4 regions of the Rhizobium sp. 62_C5_N11_2 genome follow, and region 4 is predicted to be linked to each of the others. Evidence: riboswitches for the same ligand, from Rfam matches in the RefSeq annotation. Region 4 holds a riboswitch; each other region holds the start of a gene.
What was found. Region 4 has a riboswitch for cobalamin ahead of nrdH (glutaredoxin-like protein NrdH). Riboswitches for the same ligand answer to the same signal wherever they lie in the genome.

Region 1 (5,598 bases), 1.5 Mb from region 4:
CCATTTCTCGCCTCGATCATCACGGGCTTGCGCACCGTGCGGGAGGCGACCTCGTCGCGCACCCTGATAAGGCCCGCGGCGTCGATCAAGTCGGTCTTGTTGAGCACGATGAGGTCGGCGCAGGTGAGCTGGTCCTCGAACAGCTCCTCGATCGGGCTTTCGTGATCGAGCGATTCATCCTCGGCACGGCGCGCATCGACGGCATCATGGTCGTCGGCGAAACGGCCGGCGGCAACGGCAGCACTATCGACCACCGTGATGACACCGTCGACGGTCACCTGGGTGCGAATGTCGGGCCAGTTGAAGGCGGCGACCAGCGGCTGCGGCAAAGCAAGGCCCGAGGTTTCGATGACGATATGGTCGGGCCGCTGTTCGCGTTCGAGCAGCTTCGTCATCGTCGGGATGAAGTCGTCCGCGACCGTGCAGCAGATGCAGCCATTGGTGAGCTCGATAATGTCGTCCTCAGTGCAATTCTCCGCACCGCAGCCCTTCAGCACGTCGCCGTCGACGCCGAGATCGCCGAATTCGTTGATAATCAGCGCAATCTTCTTGCCGCCGGCATTGGTCAGCAGGTTGCGGATCATCGTCGTTTTGCCGGCACCGAGGAAGCCGGTGATGACGGTTGCGGGAATCTTCTGCTGGTTCATGGACTTAACCCTTCATTTTCAGCGGCAGGCCTGCCGCGATGAAATAGACTTCGGCGGCCTTCGCCGCGATCGATTGGTGCAGCCGGCCGGCATGATCGCGAAAATCCCGCGCCATGCGATTATCCGGCACGATGCCGAGACCGACCTCGTTGGAAACGAAAACGAGCCGCGCCTTCGCGGCGGGCAGGAAATCGGCAAGTGCGGCAAATTCCACCGCCATCTCACGCTCCTCGATCATCAGATTGGTGACCCAGAGCGTCAGGCAATCGATCAGCACGATGCGCCCTTCGCCATCGATGTCGGTAAGCTTGCCGACAAGATCGAGCGGCTCCTCATGCGTCGTCCAGGACGGACCGCGATCGGCCTTGTGTTGCGTTATGCGCGCCTGCATCTCCTCGTCCCAGGCCCGCCCGGTGGCAAGGTAGTGGCGATCCAGATCGGTCGCGGTGACGAGGGATTCGGCGAACCTGGACTTGCCGGAGCGCGCGCCGCCGAGGATGAAGACAGTGTTGGAGGGGGCAGCCGTCATGCCGGCGTTGCCTTCTGAATAGATGCCGCGCAAGCCGCTACGGAAGACGCCGGCGGCTGTAAGGCCCCGCCAAATCGCGCCGCACCAGGCTGCGCTGAATTCAATCGTTCAGCCAAGACAACCTCCGTGCTGGCAACGGGCATAGTGCCCAGGTGTGGGCTTCGCGCCCGGCACGCATGGCAGGTCTCCTGGCTCGCGGTTATCGGCCGCGATCGGGGCAGACCGGAAACCGGTCGCCCTGATCGTGCCAGCGGATCATCCTCGCCTTCCCGGCTGCATCAGTGAAAAGGTGGACGATTCGTAGACTTGAGAGGCGTCCGACCCCGGTTGATCACCATGCATATCCAGTGGCTTTTCCGGCATGCCGCCCGTCCCGCCCGCCTGCACGATTGCAGGCTGCCGGCAGAAAGGGCTTAACGCCGGATGGAAGACCCTGACCGCTCTACAGTCGCGGGGTCGGCTGTGATGAAGGCGCCCGGCTTGGGTCCGCCGCGTCACATTCCCTTTTCATCCGGAAGGGCGTAACACCGATCCGGAACCATCCGTTATGTCGGGATGGTCGGGCGACCATCCGTTGAGGGATGGTTAGGCAAGCTCAGAGGTGAAGTCAACCGGCCTTGGCGACCGGGCAATGGCCGGCCAGAGGAAGCAACTCCGCCAACACGACTTACTCTACCTAAAATATCGTCATTTATCAGAGACTTACGTCATAAAAATTTGTCCCAGCCGCCGGCTTTTCGCCGCAATTGCGTCGCAAGCGGACTGCGCGACCATCTCCGCCCTTGACCGGGCCTCTCCCCGCCTAGTTGTCTAGCCATGCTTATGAAATTGGATCGGCGCCGTTTTCGTGCGCTGCGTGTTTTCTTCGATCCGGGACGCCTGCGGGCGCTGACCCGCCGTAGCGAGGTCGGTCTGTCGCTGGCGGGCGCCGTCGTCGGCATCATCTCGGGTCTCGCCGTCACCGGCATGAGTTACGTCTCCAACGAGCTGCATCAGCTGGTCTTCGGCATCGCCGACAGCGAGCGGCTGAGCTCGTCCGAGATCGAGAACAAGATGCTGCTGCTCACTGCCCCCGTCATTGGCGGCGCCCTGCTCGGCCTGTTGCTCCTAGTGCTGGCGAAACGACGCAAGAAGCCGATGGTCGACCCGATCGAGGCCAATGCGCTGCATGGCGGCCGCCTGTCCTTGACCGACAGCATCATCGTTGCCGTGCAGAACCTGATCTCCAACGGTTTCGGCGCCTCCGTCGGCCTGGAGGCCGGCTATACCCAGCTTGCCGCCGGCCTCGCCTCCAAATTCGGCCTGAAGCTGCAGCTTCGCCGCTCGGACCTGCGCACCCTCGTTGGCTGCGGCGCGGCGGGCGCCATCGCCGCCGCCTTCAACGCGCCGCTGACCGGCGCTTTCTATGCCTTCGAGCTGATCATCGGCACCTATACGATCGTGTCGCTGACGCCTGTCGTCGTCTCCGCCCTTGTCTCCACCCTGATCGCAAGGCTGCTTGCCGGCAGCGATTTCACCATCGATATCGGCAGCTTCGGCTCGGTCGTGCCAGCCGATTATATCCCGGCACTGCTGCTCGGTGCTTTCTGCGCCGGTGTCGGCATCCTGATCATGCAGGGCGTCGCCTTTGTCGAAGAGCTGGCGCGCAAGAGCTCGATCGCCCCACCCTTCCGCCCGGCACTCGGCGGCATCATCGTCGGGCTGTTGGCGATGATCTCACCGCAGGTGCTCTCGGCCGGCCACGGCGCGTTGCATCTGAACCTTTCCCGTGAGGTGGCGATCCCGACGCTGATCGGCCTCTTCCTCTTGAAATCCTTCGCCTCGGCGATCTCGATCGGCTCCGGCTTCAGGGGTGGGCTGTTCTTCGCCTCGCTGTTCATGGGCGCCCTGCTCGGCAAGCTCTTCGCCTATTGCGGCCCCTATTTTGCCGATGCGACGCTGACGCCCGTCATCTATGCCGTGGTCGGCATGAGTTCGCTCGCCGTCGCCGTCATCGGCGGGCCGCTGACCATGACGTTCCTGGCGCTCGAAATCACCGGCGATTTCCTGATCACGGCACTGGTGCTCGCCGCCGTCATCACCTCCTCGCTCGTCGTCCGCTCGACCTTCGGTTACTCCTTCGCCACATGGCGCTTTCATCTTCGCGGCGAAAGCATTCGCAGCGCCCATGATGTCGGCTGGATCCGCAATCTGACGGTCGACAAGCTGATGCGCGCCGATGTCAAGACGGCAAGGGCAGGCATCTCTCTGGAGGAATTCAAGCAGGCCTTCCCGATCGGCTCGACCCAGCGCGTCATCCTCGTCGAGGAGAGCGACAAATATGTTGGCCTCGTGCTGGTGCCGGAGATCTACGCCAACCCGACCGACGCCCAGGACGAGGGCAAGACGCTTGCCGATTTCATCCACTACCGCAACGATTTCCTGCAGCCGCAGATGAATGCCAGGCAAGCGGCGGCGATCTTCGACAAGAGCGAAAGCGAAGCACTCGCCGTCGTCAACAACCTGATCGAACGCAAGGTGATCGGCCAGCTCAGCGAAAGCTATACGCTGCGCCGCTACAGCGAAGAACTCGACCGCCGCCGCCGCGAGGTCTCAGGCGAGATCTGAGCGTCGTCGCGCCGATCGGATCGACGCTTCAGGATACGGCGTCGGCGAGCTTGAACACGTCGGCCCGCTTCGAAACGCCGCGCAGCTCGAACGATCCCAGATACTCGCAGGCCACGGCGCAGGTGGCCGCGAAGCTCTCCGACATCAGCAGGTGTTGTTCAAGCGTGCCGCAGAGCTTTTCTAGCCGCGAGGCCTCGTTGACGGCCCTGCCGATCACCGTGAAATCGAGCCTGCCACGGGCGCCGACGTTCCCGTAGAAAACCTCGCCGAGATGCAGGACGACATCGACGCCGATATCGGGGCCGCCGTTTTGCGTCCGCTCACGGTTCAGCGCCTCGTTTGCTTTCAGCAGATTCTTCGTAGAAGCCAGCGCGGCCATGCAGGCCTTCTGCGGACCCTCGGCGTCGGTCGGAAAGATCGCAAGCACGCTGTCGCCCATGAACTTGAGGATCTCGCCGGAATTTTCCTCGACATGCCGGTCGATCAGCTCGAAATGTTCGTTCAGAAACCCGACGATCTCGCTGGGTTGATAGACCTCGGTCAAGGCCGTAAAATTTCTGAGGTCCGCAATCAGGATCGCCGCATTGATGGAGCCGCCGGTTCCCCTCTGGGTCTCCCCGGCCAGAATGCGCGCGCTCGTCCTAGCGCCGGTATAGACCGCGAGGATATCGGTGGCGGTTTTCGATGCCGCCACACGGTAAGCCGCCAGACCCAGCGCCGGGACAAGCGCTTTGACGATCGCCAGCTGATCACCGGAAAATCCGCCCGGCGCATCGCTGGTCAGGGAGAAACCGAGCCCGCGCAACGCGACCTCCTTCGGAAATTCGCAAAGGCTGACCAGATGGTCCGTGCCGCCGGCAAGCGCAAATTCCGCGAGCTGCGGATAGTCGAGCCCCTCGCCCCTGGCCAATATCCAGCGCCCTGTTCTCTCGCCGCGGTTCAGCAGGTAAAATATCGGTGTTTTCTCGAAGTTGCGCTCTTCTACGCTGCCATGCGCTGCATTTTCGAGAACGGTTGCACCGCCCCGCACGAAATTGGCCGAGACGCCGCGATACATGGGATGAAGGGATGGCATGGTAATGCTGGCCCGCCAGATCGGAATGCCATCGGCGATCAGCCGCTCGCACAGGCCGGCGACGAGATCGCCAATATGCTCGCTGGTGAGTCCCTGCTCTATAAGCCACTGAATATGATCGTTAATTTTCGAACCTCCGCATGGGATCGGGACCCGGGAATGACCGTTTTCGCCACCAAAGCCCGGCAACACGAACCGCAGATACGCGCTGAAAGAGCGATATCACGCATCCCGTTCATTAGCCTGCTTCGCGTCGCTATACCACTCCTGGGCGAATGGAAGTGATACGGAATCCAATGATGACAACAAGGAGCGCCGGCGCTTTTCCTCAACCGTTCGGCTTCACTTCGATATGTAAAGGGCTGCTCGGTTAGCGGAATCTGTTCCAGTCTCCGTCCCGCGAGGCGACGAACGGGATCTCGCCTCTCGACACCGCAATGTCCTTCAGCATGTGGTCCGAAACGCCCCAAGCCGATTTTCCACCGATCGCCGTCGTCGCCACAGCATGAGGCTACGAGCCGGAGACAACAGCAGCAGCACCGCTTTGCGCAGTCGCAGTTCGAACCCGCCTGACAAGAGCTTCTCGTTCATGATCCTCCCCATCGAGTCGTGCGCCGATCATAAAGATCGGTGCGCCCTGCGAGCCGGTCGGCGCCTCGTCCGCCGGCCGGCTCCCGCGCCCCAGCGCAGACCTCGGAATCGAGATCGGTTTGGTGAAAGGGTTATGCGCGGATTGAAAA
Region 2 (5,598 bases), 1.3 Mb from region 4:
TCTGGAAGCGATCGGCGAGGGCGCTGCGCGAGAGGCCAGAGGCCGCCGCCAGTTGCTCCAGCGACCAGTCGCGTTTGGGATCGCCATGAATGAGGGAGAGGCAGCGCGAGAGCGCGGGGTCGCCAAGCGCTGCCAGCCAGCCGACGGAACGCGACTCGGCCATCATGATCTGATGGCGCAGGATCTCGATGAAGATGATTTCGGTCAGTCGCGGCAGCATCGAGACGCCACCGGCGCGCCGCCTGTCGACCTCCTCGACCATCTGGCGGATGGTGGCGCGCAGCCAGTCGCCGTCATTGGCTGCCCGTGTCCTGACATGGATCAGCCTGGGCAGCGCCTGGCGCAGCGGCGCAAAGCTCAGCCCGCCCCATTGCAGATAGCCGCAGAGCAGCCGCACGCCTTGCGCGGCCTCGCCGTAGCGCAGCACGGGAATCTCACGCCACGGCTTTTGCGGCAGGTCGCGGGTCGGCAGCACCAGCTTGCCGTCTCTTCCCGCGCCGAGCTGATGTCCGGTGCCGAAGGGAAAGACCAGCACGTCGCCCGCCTCGAGATCGGCCTCTTCACCTTCCGTCTTCAGCCAGCAGCGGCCCTCCACAACGATGTGAAACGGCATCGTGCCCGAAGCCTTCGCCGAAAGGCTCGCCAAGGCCGGCGTGGCATCGGTCTGCCAGTCGCCCGTCGGCATGAAGCAGAACTGCAGTGATCCCGACAGGCGGATCGTCGACAGCAGCGCCGACAGCACGTCGTCACGCGCGACACCCGCAGCGCCTGGATTTTCGGACAAGGCTTCACGCATTCCGGCCAAATACGCGCCCCGCGCACCCTCCTATCATCAGCTCGTTCAAACAGGGTGAACGCTGTTCACCCTGACAAACGGGAGAATACTATGCAAACCCAAAGCGACAAGCTGGTCGTGCTCGTCAACAAAGGCATCGAATCCGAACTTTCCTCCGTCGCCTTCACCATTGCCAATGGCGGCATCACCGCCGGGCTGAAGGTCTCGGTGTTCCTCACCAGCACCGGGATCGACCTGGTGCGCAAGGGCGGCCAGCGCATGACGCATGTGCCGCCGCTCGATCCGCTGTCGAGCCTGATCGAGAATTTCCAGCAGCGCGGCGGCACGATCTGGGCTTGCCCGCCCTGTGTGACCTCGCGCGGTTATACGCAGGAAGACTTGCTCGACGGCGTCGTCATCGTCGGTGCCAGCGCCATGCATGCCGAGATCAAGGAAGGAGCTGCGACGCTATCGTTTTGACGATACTCCGTCGGGATGGGCGGGAGTTTGGGCGGCGTCTCCCACCGGTTTCTTCAGGCTTTGCGGATCGGCGACAGGTGCAGAGAAATACCAAACGCCTATTCTTGCGTTCGGCAATATACTTGTGAGATTGTATCGATATACGTGCGATAATGCCTGGAGCGGCAGCGCGGGGGCTTCGATGACATCCGTGAGGGTCAATGAGCTGATATCGGTGGCGGAGCAGCCCGACGCCGCAGGTTTTGCCGCCTTCGCGGCTGATGGTTTTGCCGCCGTCATCAATGCCCGACCGGATGGCGAGGAGCCGGGGCAGCCGGGCAATACCGCGGAAAAGGCTTCCGCCGCCACCGCCGGGCTCGCCTACAGCTTCGTGCCGGTGAAGGGAACCGAGATCACCGAGGCCGATATCCGTGCCTTCCAGGCAGCGATGGCCGAGGCCAAGGGACCGGTCGTCGCCCATTGCAAGAGCGGCACACGAGCGTTGACGCTCTATGCACTGGGCGAGGTGCTCGACGGGCGGATGAAGCCCGGAGATGTCGAGGCCTTCGGTCAAAACCTCGGCTTCGATCTTGCCGGCGCGCGCCGCTTTCTGGAAAAGCGGGCAGGGCAGGCGGCTCATGTGAAGGCCTTCTTCGAGCCCCGCACCTGCAGTGTACAATATGTCGTTTCCGACCCGGCGACGAAACGCTGCGCCATCATCGACCCGGTCCTCGATTTCGACGAGATGTCGGGGGCGACGGGAACGGCCAACGCCGACGCCATCCTCGCTCATATCAAAAGTGAGGGGCTGACGGTCGAGTGGATCCTCGACACGCATCCGCATGCCGATCATTTCTCCGCCGCGGATTATCTGCATGAGAAGACCGGCGCGCCGACGGCGATCGGCGCCCATGTCACCGACGTGCAGATGCTCTGGAAGGAGATCTACAACTGGCCGGCGCTTAAAGCCGACGGCTCGCAATGGGACCGGCTGTTTGCCGATGGCGACGCCTTCGAGATCGGTGCGCTTAAAGCCCGCGTGATGTTTTCGCCCGGGCACACACTCGCCTCAGTGACCTATGTAGTCGGCGACGCCGCCTTCGTGCACGACACAGTGTTCACGCCGGATTCCGGCACGGCGCGAACCGATTTTCCGGGCGGCAGCGCCAGTGCCCTCTGGCACTCGATCCAGGCCATCCTATTGCTGCCCGAGGAGACCCGGCTCTTTTCCGGCCACGACTACCAGCCCGGCGGCCGCCACCCCCGCTGGGAAAGCACGGTGACCGCCCAGAAAAGCGCCAATCCTCATATCGCAGGCATCGACCAGGCCGGCTTCGTTGCGCTGCGCCAGGCGCGCGACCGCACGCTGCCGAAGCCGAAGCTGATGTTGCATGCGCTGCAGGTCAATATCCGCGGCGGGCGGTTGCCCGAGCCGGAGGAGAACGGCCGGCGGTATTTGAAGATACCGCTGGATGCGTTGTAGGGGCGGAGTGAATAGGACGGCGACGGCGTCTGGACGATTGCGCCGCCGGACAAAGGGCTGAGTATCAGGAACGACCTTTGCCATCGAGCAATTCTGATACTGGAAGCGGCAGGTCTGGATGTGCACGACATAAATCGAGCAGATCTTCTCTTGCATCAGGGTAATCCTGAAGCGCTGCACGACGGTACCATTTGAAAGCCTCTGTCAGATTGATCTCGCAGCCCACGCCGTGCTCTTTCATTTGGGCTAGCCTGTATTGCGCACCGGCATGATCCTGGTTTGCGGCCTGGCCGTACCATCTCACGGCGTCTGTTGGATCGATATCGCAACCGTCGCCGTCCTCTCTCATCAAGCCCAATAAATACTGTGCGTCGGCATGGCCTTGACTGGCGCCTCTATCAAGCCACTCGACGCCTTCCGGCGCGCTCTGTGCAACGCCGTCCCCCATGAGATACAGGCCAGCCAGGAGGAATTGCGCATCGACATGACCTTGTTCGCCCGCTTTCCGAAGCCATCTCGCGCCTTCGGCTTTATCCCCGGTGACACCTTCACCTCGTGCGGTCATATGGCCTAATTCAAATTGTGCTTGTGCATCGCCTTGCTCGGCTGCTTGGCGAATTGCGTCTATCCTGGCTGCGGCGAGATCGGTGCTATCCGGATTGCTCATTGCTACATCAGACCTCGTTGAAATCGGTGGCGCCAAAGCTATGTCGGGGGCCCGCCTTCCGCAATCCGTCGTGACGCACGCCGACTGATGACCCGACGCCAGCGCCGCAGACGATAGCTTTTGCGCGAGGGTGCTCGCGAGTTTTGCTTCGAGGTCTCGCAATTTGCCGCGGTGGGCCGGCACGATCCTCCGCAATAATCATTGACGTTAGGCAGGTCTGCGACGTAACTGGGTTCGACGGTTCCCTGAAGATGACTCCAAGGGGATTAATAGGGAACACGGTGAGGACGACCCAGTAGGGACCGAGACCGTGGCTGCCCCCGCAACTGTAAGCGGATTGTCGATCATCTCAGGAGTGGCCAGCGACTGGCCATCTCTGAAGGGCCTATGGCCCTGCCACTGCGGATATCGCGGGAAGGCGGATGTAACGACGGATATCCGCAAGCCAGGAGACCTGCCGTCAATCACGATCCAATCAACCGGGCGGGGATGCCCGGACAAGGAACAGATATGATTGACCTGCTGAACCTTCGCCGAATTCCGGCATGCATCCGTCTCGATTGGGCCTCCTGCGGCTAGGGCACGCTTAAGCGTGCTTTCGGTCCGCGCACATGCGCGGAACGGCCGTGATTTTTTCCTTCATCGAGGTTTTCCATGCGCCAGATTCTCGCCGCCATGACATTTGCCTTCGGGCTCGCCGGCCTTGCGGCACCAAGCCTTGCCGCGACGCACTACCCCCTGACCGTCAGTAATTGCGGCCAGCAGGTGACTTTTCAGAAGGCGCCCGCCAGGATCGTTTCGATCGGCCAGGGTATGACCGAAATTCTTTTCTCGCTCGGCCTTGCCGACAAGATCGCCGGGACGGCCGTCTGGGTCGGTCCAGTCCTGCCGCAATATGCCGAGGCCAACAGCAAGATAAAGCGGCTTGCCGACAACGATCCGAGCTTCGAATCCGTCGTCGGGCAGGAGCCCGACCTGGTGGCGGCCGAGTTCGAATGGCATGTCGGCGCGCAGGGCTCCGTCGGCAAGCGGGAACAGTTCAAGGATCTCGGGATCAATACCTATCTCGCGCCGGCCGATTGCGTCGCCAAGGTCAACACAGATGGCGGCGACGGCGTGCGTGGGGAATTGTTCACGATGGACCTGATCTACCGGGAAATCGCCGAGCTCTCGGAGATTTTCGACGTGAAGGACCGCGGCGATGCGCTGATTTCGGCGCTGAAGAAGCGCGAGGCGGATGCTGTCGCGTCGATATCGGGCGCATCGGGCAAGAACCTGCCCGTCGTCTTCTGGTTCTCCAGCAAAGAGGTCAGCGGCGACGCCTTCATCGCCGGCAAGAACAGCGCGCCCGCCTATATCCTGAAGACGATCGGTGCGAAGAACGTCGTCACCACGGAAGAGGAATGGCCGCTGGTGGGTTGGGAAACCATCGCCCAGGCGAACCCTGCCGTCATCGTGCTCGCGACCATGGACCGCCGCCGTTATGCGGCTGACGATCCTAAGGTCAAGGTCGATTTTCTTGAGAACGACCCTGTGACCAAGGAGCTCGACGCGGTCAAAAACAAGCACTTCGTGATGATGGACGCGCAGTCGATGAACCCGACGATCCGCACGATCGATGGCATCGAGACATTGGCGAACGGCATCAAGTCCTTCGGCCTGGCGCAGTGAAGGCAATGTCGGTCAGGCAACAGGGATGGTGGGCGCTTGCCGCGCTCACCATTGCCGCACTTCTCCTGCTCGGGCTGATGATCAGCCTTGCCGTTTCCATCGGCGAGATCGCAATTCCCGTTGCGACCACGGCGGAGGCGGTCTCGAACCGGCTGTTCGGAACGAATTTCGAGATCAGCCGCATCCACCAGGGCATCGTCTGGGATTATCGTCTGAGCCGCGCGCTCGTCGCGGCCAGCGCCGGCGCATCGCTCTCGCTTTGCGGTGCGATCCTGCAGGCGCTGCTGCGCAATCCGCTGGCCGAACCCTATGTGCTCGGCATCTCCGCCGGCGCCTCGACGGGCGCCGTCTGCGTGATGATCCTCGGCTTCGGCTACGGTATTCTCGGCCTCTCGAGCGGCGCCTTCATCGGTGCGGTGATCGCCTTTCTGCTGGTCGGCTTCCTGGCAACGGGTGCGGGAGGAAGCGGCGAGCGCATCATCCTTTGCGGCGTCGCCGGTTCGCAGCTCTTCAATGCGCTGACCTCCTACATCGTGACGACAT
Region 3 (5,598 bases), 1.6 Mb from region 4:
CTAAATGCGGGTTTGGCAAAATGGCTCATTTCCGCAAATCTCGCGCCGCCTTCATACATAGCTGCGCAAGGGACGGTCTTGGGCAGGTCAGGGCGGGTACATGTCCGGCTCGAATCTGAAGATATTTGGGTTGGCGGCAATGTCGTTACCTGCATAAACGGAAAAGCTATCCTCTAAGACAGTCATCGACCTGAGGCCGATGACTGCAATTGGCGCTTTCCTGCCTACTGAAAGTTCCTCGATAATTGGTGGGGTCGGCATGGACGTCGCGGCCCTCACCGCGATGTCCCTAGCTCCGGCAGGGATCAGAGTTTGTCTAAAAACGCCAATAGCTTGTCGCCAGCCCTGAACCGGCCAGGCGATTGTCCATTATACGGATCGATCTTGGCTAGAGCGGCCTCCTTGATCCTGCTCTCATTGATCCTTTCACTTGGCAGCGCTTCGCGGTATAATTAGAGCGGGCTAAAATAGAAAATGGGACGGCCGTCAAAACAGAAAACCTTCCGTCTTTGGGCCGGGGATCAACTATGGGGGTCGAAAATGCTTAGCGGCTTTAGCAGGGCCTGCGCGCTAATCCTTTTGTCAGGGAACTTCGCTTTCGCCCAATCGGATCAGATAGAGCCAAACGCTGGAATGTGGAAGACGTGGGTAATCACGTCGGGCAAAGACTTCCGAGTCCCGCCCCCACCGGATACTTCTGCAACCGAGTTGGAGCAGGTCCGCGAACTTGTCGCAAAGAACGATGCGCAGGTCGCCGCCAAGATCACATTCTGGGACGCCGGTTCGCCCGGCTATCGATGGATTGACCTGGTCAACAACCGTCTTCTCGCAAACCAGACGATCCCCAATGCGCATCGCGTCTACACCTATTTGACGATGGCGGTCTACGACGCCACCATCGCGGCTTGGGAGTCGAAATACTTCTACAATCGCCCCCGCCCGAGCGAGGTGGATACGACACTGCCGACTGCGCTGCCTACGCCTCGGAGTCCCGCTTATCCATCCGAACACGCGGCCGCCGCCGCCGCCGCCGCGACCGTTCTTGCCTATTTCTTTCCCGACGAGGCGTCGTCGTTCCAGGCGATGGCCGAAGAAGCCGCACAGTCGCGTGTCCTTGCCGGTGTCCAGTTCCCAAGCGATTCATCCGCCGGCCTGGAACTGGGGCGACGCGTGGCAGAGCAAGTGATTGCGCGGGCAAAGGCCGACGGCTCCGATGCCGTCTGGACCGGCACCGTGCCGACCGGGCCGTGCATGTGGGTCGGAGACAAACCCGCCAATGCAACCATGCCAAACTGGAAGCCGATCCTGCTCGAGACAGCCGATGAATTCAGGCCACCGACTCCGCCCGACTGCAAGTCTGCGGCCGTGAAGGCCGAGACGGATGCAGTCCGCCAGTTTGAGCGAAAATTCCCCAACAGCTACAAGGCGTTCTACTGGCAAAGCCCATCCGGCCTGTTCACCGACTGGTATGACTATGCCAGCAAGTGGATGTTCGAGGACAAGACGGATTCGAACCCGCCGCGCGCCGCACGGGCTTACGCGATGCTCGCAACGGTCTACTACGACGCCTACATTGCAAGCAACGACGGGAAATACGCTTATTGGTACCTGCGGCCCAACATGCTTGACCCGAGCATCACTCCCCTGTTCGCAGTGCCGGCCCATCCCAGTTATCCGTCGAATCACTCCACGTTGTCGACTGCCCGATGCGAGGTGCTTGCCTATCTGTTCCCCGACCAGGCGGAGTTCATCCGAACGGTCGGCAAGGAAGCGGGCGATTCCCGCATCTGGGCCGGCATCCACTATGAAATGGACAACCGGGCCGGTGCCGCACTTGGCAAAGCAGTCGCCGGGAAATTCATCGAGCGGGCAAAAAAAGACGGGGCAGACTAGCGGAAGGGCCGCTAGCGCCTTTCTCCTGAAATGTCGCAATCCTAAGCGAGGGGTTCTCGGTGGAACGTTCCGTTCACTCAGCAGCCGACGTGCGAGGCAGCAACGTTTCTCAAACGATGCGGATGCGGCGCGTCACCTGGCCATTGCTTTCCCAGTATGTGTGCTTTTTGGCGATCAAGGGATCGTCCATCGCCGGTTGAATTTGCCCTGCGGTACTGATCGCGCGCGAGGTCACCGTGTGTTCTCCAGGCGAGGGATTTGGCCAATCCAGTGACCAAATCTTCCAGGCGTATTCGGCCTCCTCGCTGTGATCGATGACTGCCGGCATCCAGGGCCCTTGATCAATTTTCAGTTCGACCCGGTCGATCGGTGCACCCCAGGCTGCGCCGACGACCCGGTGACCCGAGTCGTTGCGCGTGACCTTGGCGGGCGCGGATTTCAGCAAGGCCCGGCCGACCGAGGTCTCGGCCCGCACGGTCTCGCCGTTGTGCTCTTCCTCCCGGATGGTGACATAGTCGCGGCCCATCAGCAGGCTCATGAAGCGGGTGTCGCGAACCTCGATGCCCTTCAGCCACTTGACGTTGGCAATCCCGTACCAGCCCGGAGTTATCAGCCGCAGCGGGAAACCGTTGGGGGCAGGCAGGGTCGCCCCGTTCATTTCGTAGCAGAGCAGATTGTCGGGGTTCATCGCGTCGGCGAGCGACATGCTGCGAGCGAAGTTCTGTTGCATCTTGATGTCGCGAATCGTGACCTCGCCTTTGTCGGTGCCGAAGAAGACGACCTCTAGGTGTTCAGTCCCCATCCATCATGGAAGACGAGTTCATCGAGCGGCAGCCGCTGCCGCCAGCCTTTGACGGACAGTTCCGGCTCGTCATAGAGCCGGTCGACGAAACCGGCACAGAGCCAGGCGACCACCTCGACATGCTGGGGTATGCCGAGAATGCTCTTCAGCTCGCCTTCATGAAAGATGCTGACCCAGCCGATCCCGACCCCTTCCGCCCGCGCCGCAAGCCAGAGATTCTGGATGGCGCAAACTGTGGAATAGCTATCCATCCTGGGATTGTGCGTGCGCCCCAGCACGACGCTGCCGCTGCGGGTAGGATCGCAGGTCACGCATATGCCGAGCGGCGCCTCGACAATGCCTTCAAGCTTGAGCGAGCGGTAGACCTGCCGCCGTTCGCCTTCGAACATCAGCGCCGCCTCCTCGTTGGCCCTCGCAAAAGCATCCCGGACGCGCGCCCGCACGGTTGCGCTTTTCACCAGAATGAAATTCCACGGCTGCATGAAGCCGACGGAGGGTGCATGATGGGCTGCCGTCAGCAGCCGCTGCACAAGATCATCCGGCAAGGGATCGGGCAGGAACTGGCTGCGAACGTCGCGTCGCGTCATGATCGCATGATAGACGGCCTCGCGTTCGGCCAAGGAAAAACCGGACGCCGCTGAAAGGGCATCCTCATCAAAGGGTCGCATCGTCAAATCCCCAACAACGCAACCGCCCCGCCGTCCGCGCGGATCGGTCTATCTAGCCAGGCCGGTCTTCTGACTCGGCGTCATCCGTCTGCCGCAGCCTTCCCGGCGAGAAGCCAGTGGCGTGATGAAGCGGCAAGCGTCGGCCTTACAGCGTTGGGCACGTTCCGGCTTTGCACCGGATTCCCGATTCTCCCGCCTGGACGGCGGGCACCTGACAGCGCATCTATTTCAGGAAAGCGCGGCGGCGGCAAGCCGGCCCTCATACCGCCGACACGTTGCATGCGACATCGACTTCATGGACAGAGGCGCATCGCTGCCTTAGAAACAAACCGATCCTGACCGACGCCCATGGCGCCGCACTTTTTCTCTTTGCACTTTGGTTGCCCGTGCCCCGCCTCACGCCCATGATCCTTGCGGTCGCCCTGTTCATGGAACAGATGGATTCGACCGTGATCGCCACCAGCCTACCGGCGATCGCAGCCGATATCGGCACCTCGCCGATCGCGCTGAAGCTCGCCGTTACCAGCTATCTCGTGGCGCTGGCGATCTTCATCCCGATCAGCGGCTGGATGTCCGATCGTTTCGGCGCACGCAACATCTTCCGCATGGCGATCTTCGTTTTCATGATCGGCTCGATCGCCTGCGCCTTTTCCAATTCGATCACGGCCTTCGTCATCTCACGCCTGATCCAGGGCGCCGGCGGCTCGATGATGACGCCGGTCAGCCGCCTGCTGCTGGTCCGGGGAACGCCGCGTCACGAACTCGTCGATGCCATGGCCTGGCTCACCATTCCAGCGTTGATCGGTCCGATCATGGGTCCGCCGATCGGCGGCTTCCTCACAACCTACCTCACCTGGCACTGGATCTTCTGGATCAACGTCCCGATCGGCGTGCTCGGCATCATCCTCGTCACCCGTTTCCTGCCGGCGGTTGAGCCACGCAGTCCCCGGCCGATGGATTTCCCCGGCTTCTTCCTTTGCGGCCTAGGCTTCTCCGGCTTCGTCTTCGGCCTGTCGGTGATCAGCCTGCCGGCCGTGCCCGTTGTCTACGGTTATGTCACGGTTGCGATCGGCATCCTTGCCGGCCTCCTCTACCTCCTGCATGCGCGCCGCGTGCCCTATCCGCTTCTCGATCCGAAGATGTTCCGCTACCCGATGTTTCGGGCGGCGATCCTCGGCGCCTCGAATTTCCGCATGGGACTTGGCGCCCTGCCTTTCCTGATGCCGCTGATGCTCCAGCTCGGCTTCGGCCTGACGCCGCTGCAATCGGGCTCGGTCACCTTCGTCAGCGCGCTCGGCTCCATGGGCTCGAAATTCGCCGCCTCGCGCACCTTCAATGCCTTCGGCTTCCGCACGGTGATCTCCCTCACCACCTTGCTGGCGGCGATCTTCCTCGGCATCAACGGCCTGTTCACCGCCGAAACGCCACTGTTCCTGATCATGGCCTGCCTGCTGATCGGCGGCCTGTTCCGCTCCATGGCTTTCTCGGGCGTCAACGCCATGGCCTTCGGCGATGTCGATGGTGCCGACAGCAGCCAGGCAACCGCAATCAATGCCGTTGCCCAGCGTATCTCCATGGCGATGGGTGTGGCGATCGCCGGCGGCATCCTCGAAATTTCCAGCAGCTTTCACGACGGCAGGCTGCTGGTCTCGGATTTCCACATCGCCTTCTTCAGCGTCTCGGCGATTTCGGCGCTGGCCTGCATCACCTTCCTGCGCCTGCCCCACGATGCTGGCGCTGAACTGACGGCGCACGGCCGCAAGCGCCGGCACGTCGAGCCGGAAGAGGCCGTGGCTGAAAATAGCTGATCTCCCTGACGCCACGGAAACCCTGCTACACCCACCGGTTCGCAAGGCTCGGCGCCGGCGGGAGCAGGCGCGAATGGCACGCGTGTGCTCAGCATTCCTTTCTACTTTATGATTTATTCACACATCAAATACACACTGCGTTTGCGCGTTTTGGGTTGCTATCAGGACATGGGCATGAGCGCTCGTGATGCGACCGTCAGCGTCGATGCCCGTATTGATACGCCAGTCGGGAACATGTCCGACTGAGCCGCAATTCTAGGCCGCCGCGGAATGTTCCATTTTTTGAAAACGATGCCTCTGACAGCCAAGCTGGCGGCGATTATCGTTGCCGTAAACCTCTGCGGCATTTCCGCTTTCGCCACCTATACCTGGATGTACGAAACCCGGGCGTTGATCGATGGCGCCAAGGCGAACTGGTCCAAGGATG
Region 4 (5,598 bases):
AGATCGACCCCGTCGGCGGAACCGCCTGCAGGTTCTGGTTATAGAGGCCGGAGGCCATCACCGCCTTCTTCAACGTGGCCCAATCTTCCTGCGTCGGAATGTGAATGCCTGACGTCTCGAACAGCGCCCTGACCGTCTCCGTCGCCGGCTCCCAGAGCTGCTCTGTATATTTGTCGAAATAGTCGCCGGAGGCATATTTCGAATTCTCGAAGCCCTTGAAGCTCGTACCGCGTTCGACCGCCAAAAGGTTCGAGGCGCGGATTGCGTGATAGGTCACCGTATAGAAATAGATATTGGTGAAATCGACGCCTTCCTCGGAGCCGTAGAAGATACGCTCGCGGGCGAGATAACCGTGCATGTTCATCTGGCCGAGGCCGATCGCATGGCTCTCGTCATTGCCCTTCTCGATCGAGGGAACCGAGGAAATGTGACTCATGTCGGAAACGGCTGTCAGCGCCCGGATCGAGGTCTCGATCGTCTTGCCGAAATCTGCCGAATCCATTGCCGCCGCGATATTCAGCGAGCCGAGATTGCAGGAAATATCCTTGCCGAGATGTTTGTAGGAAAGGTCGTCATGATATTCGCTCGCCTCGCTGACCTGCAGGATTTCCGAGCATAGATTGCTCATCGAAATACGTCCGGCGATCGGGTTCGCCCGGTTCACCGTGTCCTCGAACATGATGTAGGGGTAGCCGCTCTCGAACTGGATTTCGGCAAGCACCTGGAAGAATTCGCGCGCCTTGATCTTCTTCTTCGAAATGCGGGCATCCGCCACCATCTCGCGATATTTTTCCGTCACCGAAATCTCGGTGAAAGGCACGCCATAGACGCGTTCCACGTCATAGGGCGAGAACAGATACATATCCTCATTGTTCTTGGCGAGTTCGAAGGTGATATCGGGCACGACGACGCCGAGTGACAGCGTCTTGATGCGGATTTTTTCGTCGGCATTTTCGCGCTTGGTGTCGAGGAAGCGCATGATATCGGGATGATGGGCATTGAGATAGACCGCACCCGCGCCCTGCCGCGCCCCGAGCTGGTTGGCATAGGAGAAACTGTCTTCGAGCAGCTTCATCACCGGGATGATACCCGAGGACTGGTTCTCGATATGCTTGATCGGCGCGCCTGCCTCGCGGATATTCGTCAGCGACAGCGCCACGCCGCCGCCGCGCTTCGACAATTGCAGCGCCGAATTGATCGACCGGCCGATCGATTCCATATTGTCCTCGACGCGCAGCAGGAAGCAGGAAACCAGTTCGCCGCGCTGCTTCTTGCCGGCATTGAGGAAGGTCGGCGTCGCCGGCTGGAAACGGCCGGAAATGATCTCGTCGACCATGTCGCGGGCAAGGGCCTCGTCGCCACGCGCCAAGGCCAGAGCCACCATGCAGATGCGGTCCTCATAGCGCTCGAGATAGCGCTTGCCGTCGAAGGTCTTCAGCGTATAGCTGGTGTAATATTTGAAGGCGCCGAGGAAGGTCGGGAAACGGAATTTCTTGGCATAGGCCTGGTCGAACAGATCCCGCACGAAATTGAAGGAATACTGGTCGAGAACCTCCTGCTCGTAATATCCCTCGGTCACGAGGTAATCGAGCTTTTCCCTCAGATTGTGGAAGAACACCGTGTTCTGGTTCACATGCTGGAGGAAATATTGCTTGGCCGCCAAACGATCCTTGTCGAGCTGAATCCGCCCCTCATCGTCATAGAGGTTCAGCATCGCGTTCAGCGCGTGATAGTCGAGGGTTTCGGCTGCTTTCGGCGGCCTCTCCCCGGCGGGCTGAGCAAAAATTTGATGCGGTTTTGCGCCCGCATCCCGCGTCAGGGTTGTTCCCGTGTCCAAAATCGTTCCATTCCGTGTTTGACCTTGGCGACGTCGTCGTCGGTGCCCATGAGCTCGAACCGGTAAAGGTACGGCACCTGGCATTTCTGCGAGACCACGTCGCCGGCGAGCCCGTATGTCTCGCCGAAATTGCTGTTGCCCGCGGCGATCACGCCGCGGATGTGTCCTCGGTTTTCCGCATCGTTGAGGAAACGGATCACCTGCTTGGGAACGGCACCCTTGCCGCCGTCGCCGCTATAGGTCGGCACGATCAGCACGAAGGGTTCGCGGATATGGAACGCGTCTGCGCCACCTGGCGGAATGCGCGCCGCGCGCAGACCGAGCTTGGCGACGAACCGATGGGTGTTCTCGGATCGGCTGGAATAATAGACGATCAGGCCCATCGCTTGTCCTCAGGTCAGGAGAGCGCGCTGATCATGTCGGGACGGAAGCCCGCCCAATGCTGCTCGCCGGCGATGACGACAGGCGCCTGCATGTAGCCGAGGCTGCGGACGCGATCGAGCGCTTCGGCATCCTGCGAGATATCGACGATGTCATAATCGACGCCCAGACGGTCGAGGGCGCGGTAGGTGGCAGTGCACTGGACGCAGGCAGGCTTGCTGTAGACGGTAATGGTCATGATATTCCTCGTGACGATGCGATTGGGCGCAGGACATCGATCGGAAATCTGTCGATATCCGTCGAAAAATTCTCTGATGATTTTGAGCTGTGCGGCTGTTTAGCCGCTGGGCGTACTCCGCCCTCTACCTCTAGCGGGTGGCGGCCTGAACTGAAATTCTGACATGACTTCACCCCGAAGTGGCTCATGAGGAGGTTCGGGCCTGCGAAACGCGATGCGGAGATTCCCCGCAGCCATGCAACGCGACCTTCCGGACACCCCGCCCGTGGACGTTTCGTTCGAGGCAGGTCTCCTGGCTCACGGGTCAAAGCGCCTGCCCAGCCTTCCCGGAGCATCATGCTCCAGTGACCTGAAATCGGACAGTTGCTCGCCGCTTACAGTTGCGGGGGCAGCCCCGGCATTGCCGCGCCATGATGGCGAAGCGCACCGAATTCCCGTCTTAGTCACCGATCCTCACGAATCGACGGAACCTCGAACACTAGATATGGTACGCGAATCGATCATGACGTCAACAAGTTGTTGTGGCGGCGCAACAATGGCGGCAACGAATCGCCGCGCCTGTGTATGATGTGGATAACGAAGCGTTAACGGAAAAGCGCTGTGGAGAACGCATCATAAAGAGAGCCGGCAGAAGCCGGCTCCTCAAACGACATTCATATTTTTATCCGAAGCAACCGCAGTGCATTGATCGTCACCAGCACGGTGGCGCCGGTATCGGCAAGAATCGCTGGCCAGAGCCCGGTGATCCCTATGATCGTCGTCACCAGAAACAGCGCCTTCAGCCCGAGTGCGATGGTGATATTCTGCAGGATGTTGCGCATCGTGCGTTTGGAAAGTTCGATCATCCGCGCCACGTCGCCAACGCGTCCGTGCAGCACGGCAGCATCCGCCGTCTCCAGCGCCACATCGGTGCCGCCGCCCATGGCGATGCCGATGTCGGCAGCGGCCAGCGCCGGAGCATCGTTGATGCCGTCGCCGACCTTGGCCACGATGAAGCCCTGGCGCTTCAATTCGCCAACGACCCGCTGCTTATCCTCTGGCATCATCTCGCCGCGCCAGTCGATGCCGAGCATGCCGGCAACGGCTGCTGCCGTCCGCTTGTTGTCGCCCGTCAACATCATCGCCTTGACGCCTGCTGATTTGAGGGCAGCGAGCCCGGCCTCGGCATCCTCACGCGGCTCGTCACGCATGGCGATCAGGCCGGCCGCAACACCGTTGACGAGCAGCACCGACACGCTCTTGCCCTCGTCGTTCAGCGCCGTGATGCGTGCATCCTGTTCCGCGCTGAGCGTCCCGCGCTCGCGGGCGGCAGGTGGCGACAGCAGATCCAGCGCCTCACCGCCGACTTTGCCGCTGACACCCTTGCCCGGCAGCGCTTCAAGCTCGAAGGCCGGCGGCACGGGAACGCCGTCCGTCTTGGCGCGGTTGAGGATCGCCAGCGCCAGCGGATGGCTGGAACCCTGCTCCAGCACCGCCGCGCGCGACAGCACCTGCGCCTCGCTCAGGCCAAAGGAAATGATGTCGGTCACCTGAGGCTTGCCTTCTGTCAGCGTGCCTGTCTTGTCGAAGGCGACCATCGTCACCTTGCCGAGCGTTTCCAACACCGCGCCGCCCTTCATCAGCAGCCCGCGCCGCGCACCGGATGAAAGCGAGGCGGCGATCGCCGCCGGCGTCGAGATGACGAGCGCGCAGGGGCAGCCGATCAAAAGGATCGCAAGGCCCTTATAGACCCATTCGCCCCACGGCCCAGCGAACAGCAACGGTGGAACGACCGCGACAAGCGCTGCGACCACGACGACGCCGGGCGTGTAATAGCGCGAGAACCGATCGATGAAGCGTTCGGTCGGCGCCTTCGATTCCTGAGCTTCCTCCACCAGCTTGACGACGCGGGCGATGGTATTGTCGGCGGCAGCCGCCGTGACGCGAACCCTGAGCACCGCATCGCCATTCACCGTGCCGGCAAAAACGACGGCATCGACGCCCTTGCGAACCGGCGTACTCTCGCCCGTCACCGGCGCCTCGTCGATCGCGCTCTCGCCTGAGATGATGATGCCGTCCGCCGAGATCCGGTCGCCAGGACGAACCATGATGATGGCGCCGACCGAAAGGCTTTCCGCCGGCACCTCCCGTGTCTGCCCATTGTCTTCGAGTAGCGCACTCTTCGGCACCAGGGCCGTCAGCGACTGGATGCTTTCGCGCGCCTTGCCCGCTGCCACCCCTTCCAGCAGCTCGCCAACGAGGAACAGGAACACGACAGTTGCCGCCTCTTCGCCGGCATTGATGATGACGGCGCCGACAGCGGCGATCGTCATCAGCATCTCGATCGAAAACGGTGTTCCTGAGAGGGCAGCCATGACAGCGCGCCGAGCGATCGGCACCAGCCCGATCAGCATGGCGACGATGAAGACATAGGACGCAATCGCCGGCACGAGATGGCCGACGGCATAGGCGGCAACGAGTGCCGCACCCGAAAGGATGGTCAGCCGGCCTTTCCTGCTCTGCCACCAGGGACCGGCCATCGGCGCATGGTCGTGCCCGTGCAGCCCCTCGATTTCCTTCTCGCCATGTTCGTGAGAATGGTCGTGGTCATGACTTGCATGATCGTGCCCTTCATGGTCGTGGTCATGGCCCGCGTGATCACCGTGATCATGTCCATGGTCATGACGGTGCTGCGAGCCGTGTTCATGCGCAAGCGCAGCGTTTCCGGCAAGCGGCGCGACGGAATAGCCGAGCCCGGTCACCTTCTTCTCAATCGTCTTGAGATCGCTGCTGCCATCATGCCGGACGGTCATCGTGCCCGCCATCACCGAGACGGAAACATCGGCGACACCCGCCACGCGCCTGACCGCCGTATCGATCTTGGTTGCGCAGGCGGCGCAATCCATGCCGCCAACCCGGTATCGTGTTTCGCTCTCAGCCATGAACCGCTTCCTTGTCAAGTAGAAGCATCCCTCCTACATCCTCTAGCGACTAGAGGTGCAAGAGGAAAATTATGAAAAGGATCACGATCGGTGAAGCCGCCCGCCAGAGTGGCGTCAAGGTACCGACAGTGCGTTATTACGAGAGCATCGGGCTGCTCGCGGCGCCGAGCCGCAGCGAGGGCAACCAGCGCTCCTTCGAACCCACCGATATCAGCCGCCTC

Region 1: it holds a riboswitch for cobalamin, as region 4 does, so the genes downstream of both, cobU (bifunctional adenosylcobinamide kinase/adenosylcobinamide-phosphate guanylyltransferase) here and nrdH (glutaredoxin-like protein NrdH) in region 4, are expected to answer to the same signal.
Region 2: it holds a riboswitch for cobalamin, as region 4 does, so the genes downstream of both, AB8B31_RS13115 (ABC transporter substrate-binding protein) here and nrdH (glutaredoxin-like protein NrdH) in region 4, are expected to answer to the same signal.
Region 3: it holds a riboswitch for cobalamin, as region 4 does, so the genes downstream of both, bluB (5,6-dimethylbenzimidazole synthase) here and nrdH (glutaredoxin-like protein NrdH) in region 4, are expected to answer to the same signal.

What each region holds. Positions count from the first base shown of each region.
Region 1 covers NZ_JBPWPW010000001.1:2,386,731-2,392,328, forward strand. The annotation lists gene cobW (cobalamin biosynthesis protein CobW) at 1-647, opposite strand, end outside; gene cobU (bifunctional adenosylcobinamide kinase/adenosylcobinamide-phosphate guanylyltransferase) at 652-1,176, opposite strand; cobalamin riboswitch at 1,338-1,734, opposite strand; gene AB8B31_RS12025 (chloride channel protein) at 1,993-3,783, shown strand; gene AB8B31_RS12030 (adenylate/guanylate cyclase domain-containing protein) at 3,812-5,050, opposite strand.
Region 2 covers NZ_JBPWPW010000001.1:2,593,375-2,598,972, reverse strand. The annotation lists gene AB8B31_RS13135 (AraC family transcriptional regulator) at 1-796, opposite strand, end outside; gene AB8B31_RS13130 (DsrE family protein) at 887-1,255, shown strand; gene blh (bifunctional sulfur transferase/dioxygenase Blh) at 1,437-2,717, shown strand; gene AB8B31_RS13120 (tetratricopeptide repeat protein) at 2,782-3,384, opposite strand; cobalamin riboswitch at 3,606-3,860, shown strand; gene AB8B31_RS13115 (ABC transporter substrate-binding protein) at 4,039-5,055, shown strand; gene AB8B31_RS13110 (FecCD family ABC transporter permease) at 5,061-5,598, shown strand, end outside.
Region 3 covers NZ_JBPWPW010000001.1:2,231,160-2,236,757, forward strand. The annotation lists gene AB8B31_RS11250 (PhzF family phenazine biosynthesis protein) at 1-177, shown strand, start outside; gene AB8B31_RS11255 (phosphatase PAP2 family protein) at 709-1,893, shown strand; partial or broken gene AB8B31_RS11260 (molybdopterin-dependent oxidoreductase) at 2,003-2,680, opposite strand; gene bluB (5,6-dimethylbenzimidazole synthase) at 2,677-3,363, opposite strand; cobalamin riboswitch at 3,406-3,593, opposite strand; gene AB8B31_RS11270 (MFS transporter) at 3,768-5,171, shown strand; gene AB8B31_RS11275 (methyl-accepting chemotaxis protein) at 5,442-5,598, shown strand, end outside.
Region 4 covers NZ_JBPWPW010000001.1:3,865,413-3,871,010, forward strand. The annotation lists gene nrdE (class 1b ribonucleoside-diphosphate reductase subunit alpha) at 1-1,837, opposite strand, end outside; gene nrdI (class Ib ribonucleoside-diphosphate reductase assembly flavoprotein NrdI) at 1,816-2,220, opposite strand; gene nrdH (glutaredoxin-like protein NrdH) at 2,235-2,456, opposite strand; cobalamin riboswitch at 2,722-2,945, opposite strand; gene AB8B31_RS19100 (heavy metal translocating P-type ATPase) at 3,110-5,377, opposite strand; gene AB8B31_RS19105 (MerR family transcriptional regulator) at 5,449-5,598, shown strand, end outside.